Regions from separate parts of the Blautia acetigignens genome, predicted to be linked through region 1. Evidence: riboswitches for the same ligand, from Rfam matches in the RefSeq annotation. Region 1 holds a riboswitch; the other holds the start of a gene.
The links. A riboswitch is a leader RNA that binds a small molecule or an ion and turns the genes downstream of it on or off. The one in region 1 is predicted to bind tetrahydrofolate.

Region 1 (9,829 bases):
TTGCAAGACTTCAGGATGAGAATTTTGCCCTGAAGGGAAGAGTGCACAGTCTGGAAGAGAATTTTATTGTGAATGAAGCTGCTAAATGGAATGACTGCGAGAATCCGCTGCTGTTTGAGAACGGAATGGAAGCTGGAAGCGTCCAGAAGCTTGCGGATGCTGTTCTGCAGGTTTGCAAGGGCCGCTGTGCAGTATTTTCCAGAAATGCAGATGGCAGCTATAAGTATGCCATGGGTGAGAAAGATGGAGACCTTCGCCAGTTTACCAAAGATATGAACGCTGCACTGAATGGCCGCGGAGGCGGCAAGCCATTTTTCGTTCAGGGTTCTGTCCAGGCATCGGAGAAAGAAATCCGTGCTTTTTTCGAAGAATGATAAGTGACAAAAAAGGGGAATACAATGTTTGGGGAATGTCATGCTCATATTATTATGGATGGAATAAACTACAAGGAAGCAATCTCACTCCACAAAGAAGCGGTAAACGAGGAAGCAATCCGAAGAAATTTTAAGGCTTATCAGGAACAGGGAATCACCTTTGTGCGGGACGGCGGAGACGCCGTTGGTGTTTCCAGAAGAGCCAAAATGCTGGCGGAAGAATACGGAATCGATTACCGCACCCCTGTTTTTGCCATCCACAAAAACGGGCACTATGGTTCCATTGTAGGAAAAGGCTTTGATAATATGAAAGAATATGCAGCTCTGGTCCGGGAAGCGAAAGAACAGGGGGCTGATTTTATTAAAATCATGACCACCGGACTTCTGGATTTTCACAACCATGGAAAGGTGACTGGAACGCCTCTTTCCAGGGAAGAAGTGCATGAGATGGTACACATTGCGCATGGGGAAGGCATGGCAGTAATGAGTCATACCAATGGAGTTTATGGAGTACAGGCTGCTGTAGAGGCAGGTGTGGATTCTGTGGAGCATGGCAATTATATTGACGAAGAAACTATACGAATGCTTGCAGACAGTAATACAGTATGGGTACCAACCCTTGTAACTATACGCAATCTTCGAAACTGCGGACGATATGAAGATCAGGTCCTGCAGCCCATTGTGAGTCTTGCGGAAGAGAATCTGCAGCTGGCATATCAATATAAAGTAAAAACAGCACTTGGAAGTGATGCCGGCGCTTATATGGTGCCTCATGGAACCGGACTTCTTGAAGAATACCGTGCGTTTTGCGAAATTCTGGGAGAGACGGAACAAATGAAAGACTGGCTGCGAGACGGAGAAAAAAGAATTCAGGACACCTTTAAGCGTCCTGAATCTTGATGGATGTGTAGATATTGGATTGTTTTGATTTCGTTGGATCAAAGGTAATGAGGATGTTGGCGCCGGCAGCAAGACCGCTGGTAGATGTGTCCGATGCTCCTTCTGTAAAGCAGGTGATCGTTGCACCGTCCCCGGTCTGAATGGTTACGGTATTGGAGGTATGCCCTATAATGGTACCGTTGACTGTATAGGTAAGACCTCGGCTTCTGAAAGAATCCGGATCATCTCCTGTGACAGCAGTGACGGTGACGCCATCCAGGGTATTTTCCTGATATTGTCCCTGGTACGTGATGGACACGTAGGAGCCAGGTGCAGTACCTCCTTTGAAGTAAGAGGGGATCTGCGACAAATCTATATTTAGGGAACTGTCAGAACCAGGAGGAGATACAGTCAGGATATTGGAAGAAATATTCTGGACAGTTGCATGAAGCTGCTGCTCCTGGGGAACATCTGTGGAAGCCTCCTGAGTTGGCTCCAGGGTTGGTGTAGGATCCGGCAAAGTCAGAGGGTCAATGTCGGAGACACTTAATACCTTCAGATGGCTGGCATTCAGGGACGCATCCCCATCAGACCCGGATGAAAATTCTCCTTTAAAATTGATATAGACCCACGCACCTTGCCGAATACCGCCCTGATAATACTGTTCAGTTCCGGTTATTGGATAGGTGGCTGTCTTTCCTTGTTCATCTTTTATGGTGATGGTATTCGGTGTCAGTCCCTGTACTTCTCCATAAGCCTTGCGTACTTCCAGCTGATTTTTCTTGTGGAAGTCATCGACGACCTTTAGGGCTTTCACTGTGCTGGTATCTTCGCTGGAAAGCTGTCCCTCATAGATCACGCTGATCTCATCTCCGGTGATCATGCCGTCTTCACACTCAAGCGTGGCCTCAGATAAATCAAAGATATAGGTCTGTTCCTGGCTGCTCATAGTCAGGGCAGCACCGGTAAAGTCCTGAAGGATGCCTTTGACTTCATCCATATAGACACGCTGTCCTGGGGCTTCTGAAGTTTCCTGGACCGTATTTTGTGAAGTGTCTACATAGTCGGTAATGGCATCGCGGACTACGCATCCGGATAGTGAGAGCAGTGCACAGGAACAAACAAGTAGCTGGGTAAATTTTTTCATTAGTGTTTCATATCCTCCGAATCCAGAAATGGCACAGGAAGAAAATCAAAAACCTGTCGGCAGGCATCCCATTCTTCGCGGGTGTGCGGCATACGGTAGCCCAGTCCTGTGCATTCTGTAGTGGCATTGGTATTCAGGTAATTATCATAAAAAACATTGTACGGATTATGGCAGGAAGGCTGCTGGCTTTCTTGTAATTGGACAGAATATTTTGTGCTCATATAAAGACTCCTTTTTCTGGAAATTTACTCTTAACAGAGATTACTTTTAGAATATGCCAAAAGCGAAGGAGTATACACAAAATACACTGTCAATTGCGAAACTATAATCCGTCATTCAGTGTGAATATTATAACAAAAACGTATTGAAATTTCCATATTTTGTGCTATAATCGGCTTAAATAAATAATAGCGAAGTAGGAATTTATGCGTCAAGTGTTCACTGGCTGGGGAGTCGCCGTGAAACGAAAAGCAGTAGGCTGCTTACGATATATTTTCCGCACCCGTTGCTACATATGAGAACATCTCATAATGTGGAGGGATTATTATTTATGGTAACTACTCTGTTATTTTAATCATTATGGAGGTGTTTTTATTATGCGTAAAAACAAACAGACATGGAGCGTTAAGACGCTTGTATTTCTGGCACTGCTGGTTGCAATCCAGCTGGTTTTATCCCGTGTGCTGGTAATTGACCTTGGTGTATACCGTATTACACTTGGAACTATCGCAACTGTACTTGCCGGTCTTTGGATGGGGCCTGTTGCAGGCGGTGTAGAAGGCGGCGTGGCAGACATCATCGGATGTTTCATGAAAGGCTATGGCGTGAATCCTCTGATCACTTTATCTGCAATCACCTGGGGCGTAGTTGCCGGAGCAGCAGGCAAGCTGATGGCTGAGAAGAGCCGCAAGGTGAAAACTGTGATCATGTGCGCAGGAATCGTAATTTCCGGTGTGGTAGGAACCCTTGGATTTACCACTGCAGGTCTTGTCATGATCGGTTCTAATTTTTATGCGATCATGCCGGGACGTCTTGTGCAGTTTGCAATTATGACTCCAATTTACTGCGTGCTGACCAGTCTTCTTTATTTCAGCCCGCTGACCAGCATGGTTGTAGGAAATGTAAGATCAGCCAATCTGCAGAAAAAGACAGTATAAGACTGAGTAATTCATTTATAAATACATAACTTAACAGCATTACCCAATAAAAATCAAATATAGTATTTTATAAAAATACGATTCCCCCAAAAAAGACTGTGAAGATGTGCCCTGTTGACGGCACGGTTCACAGTCTTTTACGATTTAAGTATTTGAAAAAAATTGAAACAAAATCACATAATTACTTGATTGTTTAGACACGGTCAGTCTGGGTCTGAACGCGGAACCAGTATGTATAGACAAAATTCAGCCCAAGGGATTCATAAAGGCTGCGCGCAGGAGTGTTTCCCTCTACGACCTGAAGATAGGCACGTGTGGCACCTCTTTTCTTTCCTTCTTTGAGCAGTGCAGTGCAGATCTGGCGTGCATATCCCTTGTGGCGGAAATCCTCCCGTACATGAATGGCGTATAAGCCAATGTAATCACGGTCCAGAATGCCAAGCCCTGTGGCAATGATTTTTCCATTATTCCAGATAGAAGCACAGACAGTATCCTTCACAATTGCATGATACATAGAAGGAACCACTGCCCGGTGAACCGGATTTATGGTTCCCTTTAAATCGAAAAGACTCTCAATCCAGATATCCGGAATGTCATCCGTAAGCGTTACCAGATCATAGGAAGCGGACAAATCCGCATGCTCCAGATCAGCTGCCATAACATTGGTGGTATGCTGAATCTCATAGCCGCGGTTTTCCAGAACATAATCAAAATCCGGGGAAACCAGCGGACTGATCTTGAAAATAGCAGGGCTTCCAAGACGGGCATATTCCTGCTCACAGAAAGATACCTTTTCTCTCCAGGAAAGCGTGGAGGTGCCGAACTGTTCCACACTGTTGGTACGATGCGTATAAAAATAAGAAAAACGAAGAATCCATCCGTCATAAAGTTCCATTTTATGAGAGGGCCATGCATTCAGCGACATATCTTCGATTTCTTTAATTATTTTATCCATTTAAAAAACCTTCTTTGTTTTATTTATGATGGTAATTATACATAATTGTGCTCTGCAATGCAACTGTAAAGACGGTCAGCAAGGAACTGCTGGCCCTGGCGGGTAAGATGAACTCCGTCTGTGGTGATGGCGGAATATCCATATCTGCGCACTTCTTCGTCCAGCTCCTTTTGCAGAGAAAGAAACGGAAGGCGGAACTGTATGGAAAGCGTTCGGATGATCTGGCTCATTTTCTGAAGAAGAGGCTTCCAGTTCTCATAAAAAGCAGGACAGGAAAAAAACAAAAGGTTCCATAAGAATGACGCTGCAACTGGATTTTGTCAATATTGTTAAAAGTTCAAGATAATGTTCCTGAAAAGAACCCATCATTTCTTCCTGCTGGGCAGGCGTGCGGTCTGTGTTCATCATCATTCCAATATCATTTATTCCAATCAAAACGGCTGCAAGATTGCCAATAATTGTACTGTCTGTTTTTACCCGCTGAAGCAGTCTCTGCACAGTAAATCCATCTGTTCCGCAGTTGCGCATCTGGATCTCATAGCCCTCCCGGTGAAAACGTTCTGCCAGCATCTTTACATATCCATCTCCAAGAAAATCGGGGGAAAAGCAATGACCGCAGTCTGTAATACTATCCCCAAAACATGTCATTATTGTCATAATAATACCTCCCGAAACCAGTATACTCCTTTTAAAAATGAATTTATAGTTTTTTTATAAAATTTTGGAAAAAAGGACTGGACAAATACAAAACCAGCCCCTATAATAAGACTCACCAGAAGTCATCTGGTATCGAAAGTCGTCTGATCAGACCGACTATTCCCTATTCTACTGAAGATGAAAGATTACAATTACGAACCGGAAATACCAAAGAGGACCCTTCTGTAGTTGAGAAGAAAACTGACAGGAAAGAAGGGAGAAATCCATCTATGCTTTTTTATATGATTTTTCCTGCCATTGCCGCAGGAGGTGCGGTGGTGATGGATATCCAGCGGGCGAAAGTAGATAATGCGTGGCTTTTGTTCTGTCTGGTTATCAGCCTGACCGTGCAGCTTATGGAGAGAGGAACGGGCGGGTTCATAGCCTGGAGCTTCGGAGCATGCACCCCCTTTCTGGTACTTGGCTGGCTGTTTCTATTCAGAATGCTGGGCGCTGGCGACATCAAGCTTTTCTGTGTTATGGGAAGCGTACTGGGACCGGGGACAATTCTTAGATGCATTGCGTATTCCTTTCTGATCGGCGCTGTAATTTCAGCGGCTCTTATGATCTCTGGCGGCATCCTTTGCCAGAGAATCCAATATTTATTCTGCTATGTCAGCGATTTTTTCAAAACAGGAAAAAGAAAACCCTATGGTAAAAGCGGCATGCCGCTGGAGAATTTTCACTTTACAGTTCCCATATTTCTAAGTGCATTGCTTTATGCAGGAGGTGTCTATTGAAAAAGAACATTTTTGCAGTCTGTGACCTTGAAGTAGACTATGCCCTGAACTTTATGGATTATCTCAATCAGAAGAAAAACATACCATTTGAGATTCAGGCATTTACCACAGTGGAGAGTCTGATCGCCTACGGGAAAAACATTCATATTGAGTTGCTGCTGATTTCCCAGAAGGCAATGTGCCGTCAGGTGCAGGAGTTGGAAATTGGTAAGATTGTTATACTTTCGGAGGGAGTGCACCCGCCAGAACTGGACCGATATCCAAGTGTATACAAGTATCAGGCATCATCAGATGTGGTAAGGGAAGTAATGGCATGCTACGGAGCAGAGAAAGCAGTGACGCCAGTTGCTTTTCCGGTATTGAAGAAGACTACGGTGATATATGGGATCTATTCCCCGGTGGGGCGCTGTCTCAAGACTTCATTTGCGCTGACACTGGGACAGATCCTGGCGAAGGAGAAGGCGGTTTTGTACCTGAACCTTGAAGAATACGCAGGCTTTGAGGAGCTGATGGGAAAAGGCTTTTCCCAGAACCTGAGCGATCTTCTTTATTTCGTGCGGCAGGAGAACGGCAATCTGATCTATAAAATGAACGGAATGATACAGACAGTGAATAATCTGGATTACATACCGCCTGTGCGCACGCCGGAGGACATACGGGGAACGGAGTGGGAAGACTGGGAAAATCTGATAAAGGAAATTGTCAGCCACAGCAGCTATGAGGTGGTGATTCTGGATATAGGCGGAGCCATTGACGGTATTTTTCAAATGCTGGATATGTGTAAAAGAATTTATATGCCGGTTCTGACTGATCCGGTATCCGTATCCAAGATTTCCCAGTTTGAGAACCTGGTGAGAATCTGGGATTATCCTCAGATTCTCGCCAGAACTACAAAGATGCATCTGCCCTTTCACGGGGGTAATGCAGCTCCGGAGAATTATATTGAGGGACTTCTGTGGAGTGAACTTGGAGATTATGTCAGGGAGATTCTGAGAAAGGAAAGAGAATGAGTCAGGAAACATTTCGAAAACTGAGACAGATGCTGATGGAAAAACTGGATGTTTGCCAGGAACTTACTGATCAGGAAATCCTGGAGACCATTGACGAACTGATTCTGGACAGTCTGCGGGAATCGGGCGTAAGCCTGAAGGAGAAGGTTCAGCTTCGCCAGGAACTTTTCTATTCTGTGCGGAAGCTAGATGTACTGCAGGAACTGATCGAGGATGAGACTGTGACGGAAATCATGGTTAATGGTCCGGATTCCATTTTTGTGGAGCGAAAAGGCAGGCTTACCAAATGGCCGAAGTCTTTTACGGACCAGGAAAAACTGGAGGATGTGATCCAGCAGATCGTAGGCAAATGCAACCGTATTGTCAATGAATCCAGTCCCATTGTGGATGCAAGGCTGGAGACCGGAGCGCGTGTCAATGTGGTTATTTATCCGGTAGCATTAAACGGTCCTATACTCACCATACGTCGTTTTCCAGACAAGCCCATCACCATGGAGAAGCTGATCGAGTTGGGAAGCGTGACACCTGAATGCGCCGAATTTCTGGAGAAGCTGGTAAAGGCCCGTTACTCGATTGTGATTGGCGGCGGTACCGGAAGCGGCAAGACCACCTTCCTCGGTGCACTGTCTGAATATATTCCCAGGGATGAACGGATTATCACCATTGAGGACAATGCAGAACTGAAAATCCAGGGAATTGCAAATCTGGTCCGCCTTGAGGCAAGAGCAGCCACCGTCAACGGTGCACCGGCTGTCAGCATCCGGGATCTGATCCGCTCTGCACTGCGAATGCGTCCGGACCGGATCATTGTTGGAGAGGTCAGAGGCGGAGAAGCTATGGACATGCTGCAGGCGCTTATATGTACTATATAATAATTATATATATAACGTATATAAGGATGGAAAATATAGATTAGAGGGAGGGGCATAGGAACGATATGAACATTAAGTATAGGTTATTGTGTAAAAGGTTAATAGAGGAAAGGAAGAGAGTAGGTGTCATTCAATATTATAATGTACTGTTCATAATGGAGTTAGTGTCAGATAAAGACATATGGGCTTTAGAACAGTGGATGAATGGTATAAATAACATATATATGAAAGATATACATAATTGGTGTAGAATACATTTTGTTAAATATCACACTGTATTTGTTTACAGGAAAGAGTATCCGGTAAAAGCAAATATTTGGAATGGGTATTCATATATAAGGTGGCGGATGGAGCGGTTGATGAATTTGGGATAAGATAAAATAGTGATTGCATGAAAGAGAGCCTTAAAGCAGGGTGTTCTTTTGAAAGTATGGATAGAATTAAAGGCTGAAGGCTCTGCGCTATTCGTTTGGCAGAGCCTGAGTATTCTCTTGATCCGTAGAAAATAAATCTAACTGACCTTCTGGAGTGGAACTTTGACCGGATTCATCTTCAGTTGATGGTTCTCTTTTTTTGGGTGTTTTATGAGTGTATAATTTCTCAAAAGGAAGTGAATACTTGGATTTTTTATTGTATTCTAGTAAAAGAGCTTCTGCGAATCCTAATGAACCGGCACGACGTTCTCTGGCAGTACGACTGATTTCTCTGACAGAGACACGCCCAACTTTTTCTTTGAAGGTGTCATCTTTCATTGTTTCTCCATAAGCATTATCCAGACGGGCAATAGCATTAAGCATATTGGAACTAAAGGACATAGGCGCACCTTCCCATGTGGCAACACAAAGGCGTAAAACACGATCAAGAGTGTGAAAACCATATTTTTCATAGATATTAATTAAAGTGGATACAGCACATATACCTCCGGGGCGAGAGGAAGAAGTAATAGTAAGATCATATGATTCAACAAGGTCACGAATAATAAGTTCTCTATCATTACCAGCTTCAATATTAGCCATGAATATTTCATAAGGTAATAACGATTTGACATATTTCATCTGATTTGCAAAAATATCTGCTTCTTGGGTGTAAACAAGATCATCATAAACCATACACCAGACAGGAGTTTCTCTTGATCCAGAGACGAGAGCAACAATCTCTATAGTGTGTTGTCCGTTGAACACATAATTTATCCCATCACGTCTACTTACTTTTACAGGGTTTATCTGATAAAGGTCAAAATTAGCTGCAGCACGCTGAACGTGTTTGATGGAAAGATTACGTTGATAATCTTGATTTGAACATAAATTTTTAATAGGTATTTGCTCAAAATGCACTTGGGGAACAAACTTTTGTAAATCTTCGGTATTTCCATCCATAATTATATTTCCTCCAATTTTTTTAAAATATTATTTGTGGTTGATATTAGACACATAAGCTGATATTTAAGCTTATATTTTGCTGTATCAGATGCAATTTTAAAATCTGAAACTTTTAATACTCTTTCGATAGAACTGTTCCACGAGGGAATCGTCAATGTAAGACTTGCAATTTCCGCATCTGGATCAAATTGTGGCAGGTTGCGTATTGAAGGAATAGAAACGGAAGATTCTTTCCTTAACATCGGTTTGGCGTAATTATTCCATAGTAATTCCCTTTTCATATCATGATAACTGAGATGTTCTATCTTTTCGGCAAGAAGGTAGTTATTTAGACTTAAAAGTTGCTCTTTTGGTAATCCTGAAAGCTCAATAATATTAGCTTGGGAAATCCAGAGTTGACCAGAACGAACCCGTTTGACAAAATCCGGAACTTTTTCATCAATTATATCTAGTGCACTACTGTAAGCAGAATATTTGTAAACGGTAGCCATTGCTACATTACATTCTTCGGATATTTTTTTTGCTGCGATGCTTGCACCGGAAATATGAGATTTATTCGTAGATGAAAGTTGTCTTGAAACTATAATTTTTTCAGCATCATATTTTTTCCCAATCAGGTA
Region 2 (7,456 bases), on a different contig from region 1:
TCTTTTCTTAACTTACAAGTGCATTATAGATCACCTGAAAGCGAATTACGTGCCAAATGAAAAGAAAAAACAGACAAAATTTGCAGAGGAGAGAAATTATGTTTCCGGTTTATGAAGAGAAAAAAGAAAATCTGCATTTACATTCCCGCATTGCCAGACATGAATCCCCTCATCTGCACAATTCAGTTGAATTCATCTATCTTACAGAAGGATGCTTGGAGCTTGGAATGGGCCAGGAACTCTTTCACATGGAGGAAGGTGATTTTGCAGTCCTTTTTCCGGAAGTGATCCATCACTGCCAGGTCTTTTCAGGAGAGAATAATAAGGCATGCTATCTGTGGGCGCAGCCCATACTTTGCGGACAATTTGCTTCTGTTATGCAGAAATACTGTCCGAAAAATCCTGTGATTAAAAAGCCGCAGGTCCACCGGGATATTGTAAATGCAATTCGGTGTCTGAAGCTCGATAAAAAGGAGCAAAATCCTAACCTTGTTGTTGAACAGGCTTATGTGCAGATCCTTTTGGCCAGAAGTATCCCGGCATTTAACTTACAGGAAAAGAGCAGTGTGGAGAGCAATGATATCATTTATCAGACTGTCTCCTATATTGCAAAACATTTTAAAGAAGAAATGTCCCTGGAAAAGATGGCAAGAGATATGGGAGTAAGTAAATTTACACTTTCGCGTGTCTTTTCCGGAACTTTTCATAGAAATTTTAACCAATATTTAAATGAACAGAGATTAAACTATGTCTGTGTTCATTTAGAGTGTACTGACAAAAGCATTACGGACATTTCCATGGATGCAGGATTTGAAAGTCAGCGGACTTTTAACCGGGTTTTCAGGGAACGCTGCAAAATGACACCAAGAGAATACCGGAATCTGTACAGAGAAAAGTTTGTTCTGCAAAATGAAATCATATAGAAAAGAGAGGATAAAAATATGCTGAGTGAGAGTATTGCAAAACTGGTACAGTATGGAGTCGAGACGGGACTGATACCAGAATGTGAGAAAAATTACACAACAAATCTTCTGCTGGATGTATTTTACGAGGATGATTACACTGCACCGGAACAGGAATTTCAGAACATTGAACTTGAGAAGGTTCTGGATGAACTGTTAAAAGAGGCAATTGATCGGGAATTGATTGAAGACAGTGTTGTCTATAAAGACCTGTTTGATACCAGACTGATGAATTGCCTCATGCCACGACCTGCAGAAGTACAGACAACGTTCTGGAAAAAATATGGGGAGAATCCAAAAGCAGCGACGGATTATTTTTATAAACTGAGTCAGGACAGCAATTATATTCGTCGTTACAGGGTAAAGAAAGACCAGAAATGGACAGTAGACAGTGAATATGGAAAACTTGATATTACCATCAACCTTTCAAAACCGGAAAAGGATCCAAAAGCAATCGCAGCAGCCAGAAATGTAAAATCCGGAAGCTACCCGAAATGTCTTCTTTGTCCGGAAAATGAAGGCTATGCCGGAAGAGTCAACCACCCGGCAAGACAGAATCACAGGATCATTCCGATTACGATCAATGACAGCCCATGGGGATTCCAGTACTCACCCTATGTATATTATAACGAGCACTGCATCGTGTTTAATTCCTGTCACACCCCCATGAAGATTGAACGGAACACATTTGTGAAGCTGTTTGATTTTGTAAAACTGTTTCCACATTATTTCCTGGGCTCCAATGCAGACCTTCCAATTGTAGGCGGTTCTATTTTAAGCCATGACCATTTCCAGGGAGGACATTATACCTTCGCAATGGCTAAGGCACCGATTGAAAAGCATGTGACCATTCCTGGATTTGAGGATGTGGAAGCGGGAATTGTAAAGTGGCCGTTATCAGTGCTCCGTATCCGTCATAAAAATCCAGAACGGTTGATTGACCTTGCAACACATGTGCTGCAGGCATGGAGAGGCTATACAGATGAAGCAGCCTTTGTATTTGCCAATACGGACGGAGAGCCACATAATACCATAACCCCAATTGCCCGTAAAGTGGGGGATGTATACGAGCTGGATCTGACACTTCGCAATAATATTACGACGAAAGAACATCCACTTGGTGTATATCATCCACATGCACAGTACCATCATATTAAAAAGGAAAATATCGGACTGATCGAGGTAATGGGGCTTGCAGTTCTTCCGGCCCGATTAAAAGAAGAGCTGGAGCTTTTAGAGGAATACATTTTATCTGGAAAAGATATTTCTTCAAATGAAAAAATAGCAAAGCATGAGGATTGGGTGAAAGAATTGCTGGAAAAATATCCGGATATTAATGCAGAGAACATTCATGCAATTCTTCAAAAAGAAGTAGGACTGGTGTTTGTACATGTGCTGGAAGATGCCGGAGTTTATAAATGCACACCAAAAGGAAGAGAAGATTTTATGCGTTTTGTGGACAGTTTATAGGACGTGTTTTGGCCGTGATTATAATGAATGCTGTAGTATGAAGTGAAAAAATACAGAACAAGAAAATATTTTATAATAGCAGTTGCAGCCGGTATCTCATGATATATAAAATGAGAATATCGGCTGCTTTTCATTTGATATCACGAAGATTTTATATTTTCAAATATATGTAATCAGTTGGCAACCGGTTTCCTAAAAAGATTAAAAATTCCTGTCTGCTCAATCAATCTTGTGATGGTAAAGAAGATAAAGGAATCAATTGGCCACATGATCAGGTTCTTTACAGTACGCATTGGAAGGATTGCAAGGAATCCTTTTCCGTAGAGCATGTCCAGCCATAAGGTATTTAACAGAACATTTACAATCAGAACGACAACCAGTTTTGCAATCAGCACGCGACGGAAAGTGAGCTTATGTTTGTAGTAAAAACATCCATAAATAAATGCCGCGAGCATTGCGTTAAAGGTGAACCCAAAGAAAAATGGACCATCAGGGCGGATAAAGAATTTCACAATATCCAGCACACCGGCAAACAGACATCCGGTAATGGGTCCAAACAGATAATCAGCAATCTGGTTTGGGATACCGGAAAATCCAATTTTTACATAGGGACCGATATTGATAGAAGCAACTGAATTTAAAATCAGTGCCAGGGCAGCAAGCATTGCACAGACTGCCAGTGTAGAAGTGGTTTTCAGCTCTTTGGCTGAGGTGAGAAACATGTTCTTTGTTTTCTCCATAAAAAAATTACCTCCTTTTCTTTTTTCGCTCACAATAGGAGATAATTTATGGATTCATATTTATCTTCTGTTGCAGCGAGAAGCAATCCACGAACCGCAAGATTTCTCTTTTCGTCCTCCGGCAACTCTCCATCCGGAAGGCACTTTACGCTCATGAATTTACTCTGCATTACTTTACATGGAGCAGTATATAGCAGATTATTGGAAAAAGCAAGAAAAAAATATATAAAAATATAAGTTTTTGCAATTAAGAAAACAGACAAGAAATCGTGGCATTTTCTCCATATTTTCTAAAACTTTGTCCATATGTTTTTACAAAAATCAGACTATAATAAAAGAAAAAAACGTTCAGGAGGAATCATTATGGCAGTTTTAGTTACAGGTGGTGCTGGTTATATTGGAAGCCACACGGTAGTGGAGCTTCAGAATGCAGGATATGATGTTGTGGTACTGGACAATTTAAGCAATGCAAGTGAAAAAGCACCGGAAAGGGCTATAGTGTTCTTGATATTGTAAAGAATTTTGAAGCTGCAACTGGTGTAAAAATTCCATATGTGATCAAACCTCGCCGAGCCGGAGATATTGCAACTTGTTATTGTGATGCATCTAAGGCAGAAAAAGAGCTTGGCTGGAAAGCAGAAAACGGTATCCGTGAGATGTGTGAAGATTCCTGGAGATGGCAGTCTAATAATCCGCAGGGATATGAAAAATAGGATGTATATTTAAAATAAGAGAGCTGTAAGATGCAGCCCTCTTATTTTTTTAAATAATTGACCTTATGTTATAAATGAACGCATTTTTTATCCTGAAATGTTCTATTTTTTAAAATTCTACAATTTTGTGCATGTTTTGTTAAATGTTGTTTATGTAATTTTGGGAAATGTGACTTAACAGAATATCTGACAAAAAGGACATTCTAACGTGAGACCATCCGTGAAGAGGTGGGAAATGACGGGAAACCCCGTGAAATCAAGGTTTGTGGCGAATTTCATAGAGAAAAAATGAAGCATCTTTGACAGCGAATTTGAGAATAAGCTGTTTCGGATGCTTTTTTTGTGCCCTTGGAAGGGAGGGAAGTGGATAGAGTGCTTGGAAGCATTGGTTTTACTTGGTTTTTGAGCACTTGTTCTATCCACAACACCTCAAAGTTAGGTTGTAAGGACATTATACATCAGGCATCCTCTTCTGAAAATAGGTCAAGCGTTATAACGTGGCGTTATTGCGTTACTGATTAAGTGTTGTCAATGTGCGTGTTTGTTTCGTAAAGTACCATAAAATAAGGGTTTTTTGAAAGTAACGCTTTGAAAAAAAGGCGTTACTCAATGCAATCAGTACACGGAACAGGAGAGCCGGGACTGGATGCAATCAAAGTGACAAATTGGAACCTTGCAAATAAAGTTGTCACTTTGGCTTATTTTCAAGGAAAAATGAACTTTTTCGGGAATTGCTTCCCTAAAAAGCAAAGTGACAATAAAAGGGTTACAAGTAACCCAAAAAAGCATAAAAAAATCAGCCAACCATGTCACCATTTTCTGTACCCATCAATCCGGATGATTTTGCAGTCACATCTCTTTCTTTTTTCACCTTCCGGAGCTTTAGTTGCAATAAGCCCATGAGTTCCTCTTTGTCATCTTCAGGAAGCTCCCGGAAACCATTCAACAGCTCCTCTTCCAATTTGCAGATATTGGACTTCTGCATATTGGAAGATATTCCGGTTGCCAACCAATTCATATCACACTCTAACACTTGTGAAAGCTTATAAAATGCAATAACGGAAGGCGTAGTTTTTCCGTTTTCGATTTTGCTCAATGCTCCTGAAGTGATGTCACATCTCTCATATATGTTTGTTTGAGAGAGTTTCAATTCTTTTCTTCTTGTTTTAATACGTTCACCAATTCCCATCATATCTAATTCCATGATGACCTCTCTTTCTGCAAATTGGAATATATATTCTTCCTGAAAGCAGAAAAAGTGTTGACATTCTGCAAATAGGAAGATATAATAAACCTTGCAAGGGTTACTTGTAACCCACTAATCCAAGATAAATCATATCAAAAAACTTAGTAAATCTCAATAGTCGGAGTTCTCCGGCACAAAGAAAGTCACCCGGTTCAGGGTATCAGAAAATGGAACTATGAAGGAATGAAGGAGGTGCAGGATGCAGAAGCAGGAATTTGAGGAAAGAATTGAAAGAACTGTCACGGATGAGCAGTACAAAGTGATTGAAGAAGTCTACATGTGGCATCCATCTATCCGGAACACATCCGGCAAAGATGAAGTTGCTGAACTGTATAAGAGCTTTGGTATGACAATCTTCCATGACATGCTTCCAAGAGCAAAGAAAGCCCATGAGCTTGATGAGCTCCTCCGGAACGCACAGAGAGAAGTGCAACGGATACAGGAAGAGATAGAAGAGCTGTCCTGTCCTACTTTAAGAGTTGAAGAATGAGACAGTGGCATCAGGGAAAGGAAGGTTTTATGAAGGTAACAAGGATACAAGACAAGTATAACCCGGACAAGATTTGAATGATAAAGCGGTACCTGTGCGGTACATTCTATGTCAATCAGGAGATTAAGGGGCAGAAGTTCTATGACCGTGATAGAAGGATGACAAAGCGGATGCTTGTCAGTATCGGAGTTTTAGCTTGAAGCCCTGATGTTCAAATATATAGAGAGGAGATGAGGCATTTGCTGAACCTGTCAAGTGATGAAATGGAAGCATTGGTTGAGCACAGAGAGAAGTCCAGTGAAGTAGTGAGACAGGACTTTGAGCTTGTGATATACCTTGCTGAAGATGCGGCAACGGATGGAGTGGATGCACAGGCAACAAAACTCATTGAGGACATGATGGCTCTGACAAGGGGAGAAATGAATACCCTATACAGGGACAGCATCATCCAAGTGCTTAGTACAAAGATTGATAACTACAGGAAGACAGACATCTTGCAACCGTCTGATGACATGGTTCTTGAACAGGACAAGGTCATCATGGCAGGAGACATCAATGTGACTGTCCGGAACGTAGTACAGAGTGCAAGGGGGAAGGAGTGATGCCGCCATGATAGAGAACTTTATTGAATACATGTGGTATCTGCTCACTACTCCTCTGAAGAAGCTGAAGAAAGCACTGAATAAGTGGTACATCCTTTGCCGGGTGTTCGGCAAGAGGTTTGATGAAGCAAAGGAAGACATACTCCGGGCAAGGGATGAGGGAATGGTTGCTACATGCAGCCATGAAATGCTCCCGGTACATGGAGCTGATAGAAGGCTCACCCGGTATGAAGGAGAACATCCAGAGAACTTCCGCTCAAGGATAGCCATGTATGAGGAGATATGCAAGCTTGGAGGTACCAATGAGGGAGTGCTGCTTGCGGTGAGGACTCTTGGATATACTTCCCCGGTTCTTGTGAGAGCAAATGACCTGACAGGCTTTTCCCATTTCACACTTGATGGAAGTTGGCTCCTTGATGGGAGCCGGACATTGGAGTCTGATACCATTGAAAACAGATGGGCGGAGTTCTACATAGTAATTGTGATGGATGCGGATGAGGAGCATCCTATCAGTTTTGACATTATGCGGAAGACCGTCAGGAAGTGGAAAGAGGTGGGTGCAAAGGACAACTACTTCTTCAAGTATAACTTGAGCATCAGGCAGCCACACACAGGAAACTTCCTTGAGGTACTGTATAAGAAGCATCTATTCTATTATGACTACAGGAAGCTTGATGGAATGTGGAAACTGGATGGGAGCTATATGCTTGATGCAGAGATGACTCCCGTTGGTACCCGGATAGGATACCGATATGAGAGCCTTTATGAGCTCCATGAAGCCGGGCTTGCAGTTATGGCATACAATTATGCCTGCCGGATGGTAGAGAGTGCCATCCTGAAGGCGGCATACAGCTTCAGGATGTACTATTTTGAATACCTGAAGACAGATGGCTCATGGACAACAGATGGAAGTTATGTGGTGGATGCACAGATGTCTCCAAGAGAAATGAGATGGAGCACAACATTCCGCCATCAGCATGAAGAGAAGCTGCTAATGAAGCAGCGGTACAGGATGCAGCCTTGTGAGGAGGCATACAGTATCAGGAAGACATTGGAGCAGTACCGGATGGTCATTGACTATTTTGATTATCTGAAGCTCAACGGGCTTTGGAAGCTGACAGGCTCCCGGCTCATGGATGCACAGAGGACAGAATACACCACCAAGCAGGCATACAGCTTTGGTGTAGAACATACAAGGGAGTTCAGGGTGATATGGCATGAAGAGCACAACCT

Region 2: it holds a riboswitch for tetrahydrofolate, as region 1 does, so the genes downstream of both, OCV70_RS16720 (folate family ECF transporter S component) here and OCV70_RS08590 (folate family ECF transporter S component) in region 1, are expected to answer to the same signal.

The regions. Positions count from the first base shown of each region.
Region 1 is NZ_JAOQJM010000005.1:163,315-173,143, forward strand. Features, by position in the region: gene OCV70_RS08570 (alanyl-tRNA editing protein) at 1-374, shown strand, start outside; gene OCV70_RS08575 (amidohydrolase family protein) at 399-1,274, shown strand; gene OCV70_RS08580 (hypothetical protein) at 1,255-2,400, opposite strand; gene OCV70_RS08585 (hypothetical protein) at 2,400-2,621, opposite strand; THF riboswitch at 2,810-2,910, shown strand; gene OCV70_RS08590 (folate family ECF transporter S component) at 2,997-3,557, shown strand; gene OCV70_RS08595 (GNAT family N-acetyltransferase) at 3,751-4,512, opposite strand; gene OCV70_RS08600 (hypothetical protein) at 4,548-4,742, opposite strand; gene OCV70_RS08605 (SGNH/GDSL hydrolase family protein) at 4,768-5,169, opposite strand; gene OCV70_RS08610 (prepilin peptidase) at 5,439-5,948, shown strand; gene OCV70_RS08615 (P-loop NTPase family protein) at 5,945-6,958, shown strand; gene OCV70_RS08620 (TadA family conjugal transfer-associated ATPase) at 6,955-7,830, shown strand; gene OCV70_RS08625 (DUF6551 family protein) at 8,292-9,206, opposite strand; gene OCV70_RS08630 (hypothetical protein) at 9,209-9,829, opposite strand, start outside.
Region 2 is NZ_JAOQJM010000019.1:41,041-48,496, reverse strand. Features, by position in the region: gene OCV70_RS16730 (AraC family transcriptional regulator) at 99-923, shown strand; gene galT (UDP-glucose--hexose-1-phosphate uridylyltransferase) at 942-2,432, shown strand; gene OCV70_RS16720 (folate family ECF transporter S component) at 2,606-3,172, opposite strand; THF riboswitch at 3,244-3,341, opposite strand; gene OCV70_RS16715 (NAD-dependent epimerase/dehydratase family protein) at 3,479-3,688, shown strand; partial or broken gene OCV70_RS16710 (GDP-mannose 4,6-dehydratase) at 3,655-3,885, shown strand; gene OCV70_RS16705 (helix-turn-helix domain-containing protein) at 4,682-5,089, opposite strand; gene OCV70_RS16700 (hypothetical protein) at 5,331-5,621, shown strand; gene OCV70_RS16695 (hypothetical protein) at 5,861-6,223, shown strand; gene OCV70_RS16690 (hypothetical protein) at 6,231-7,456, shown strand, end outside.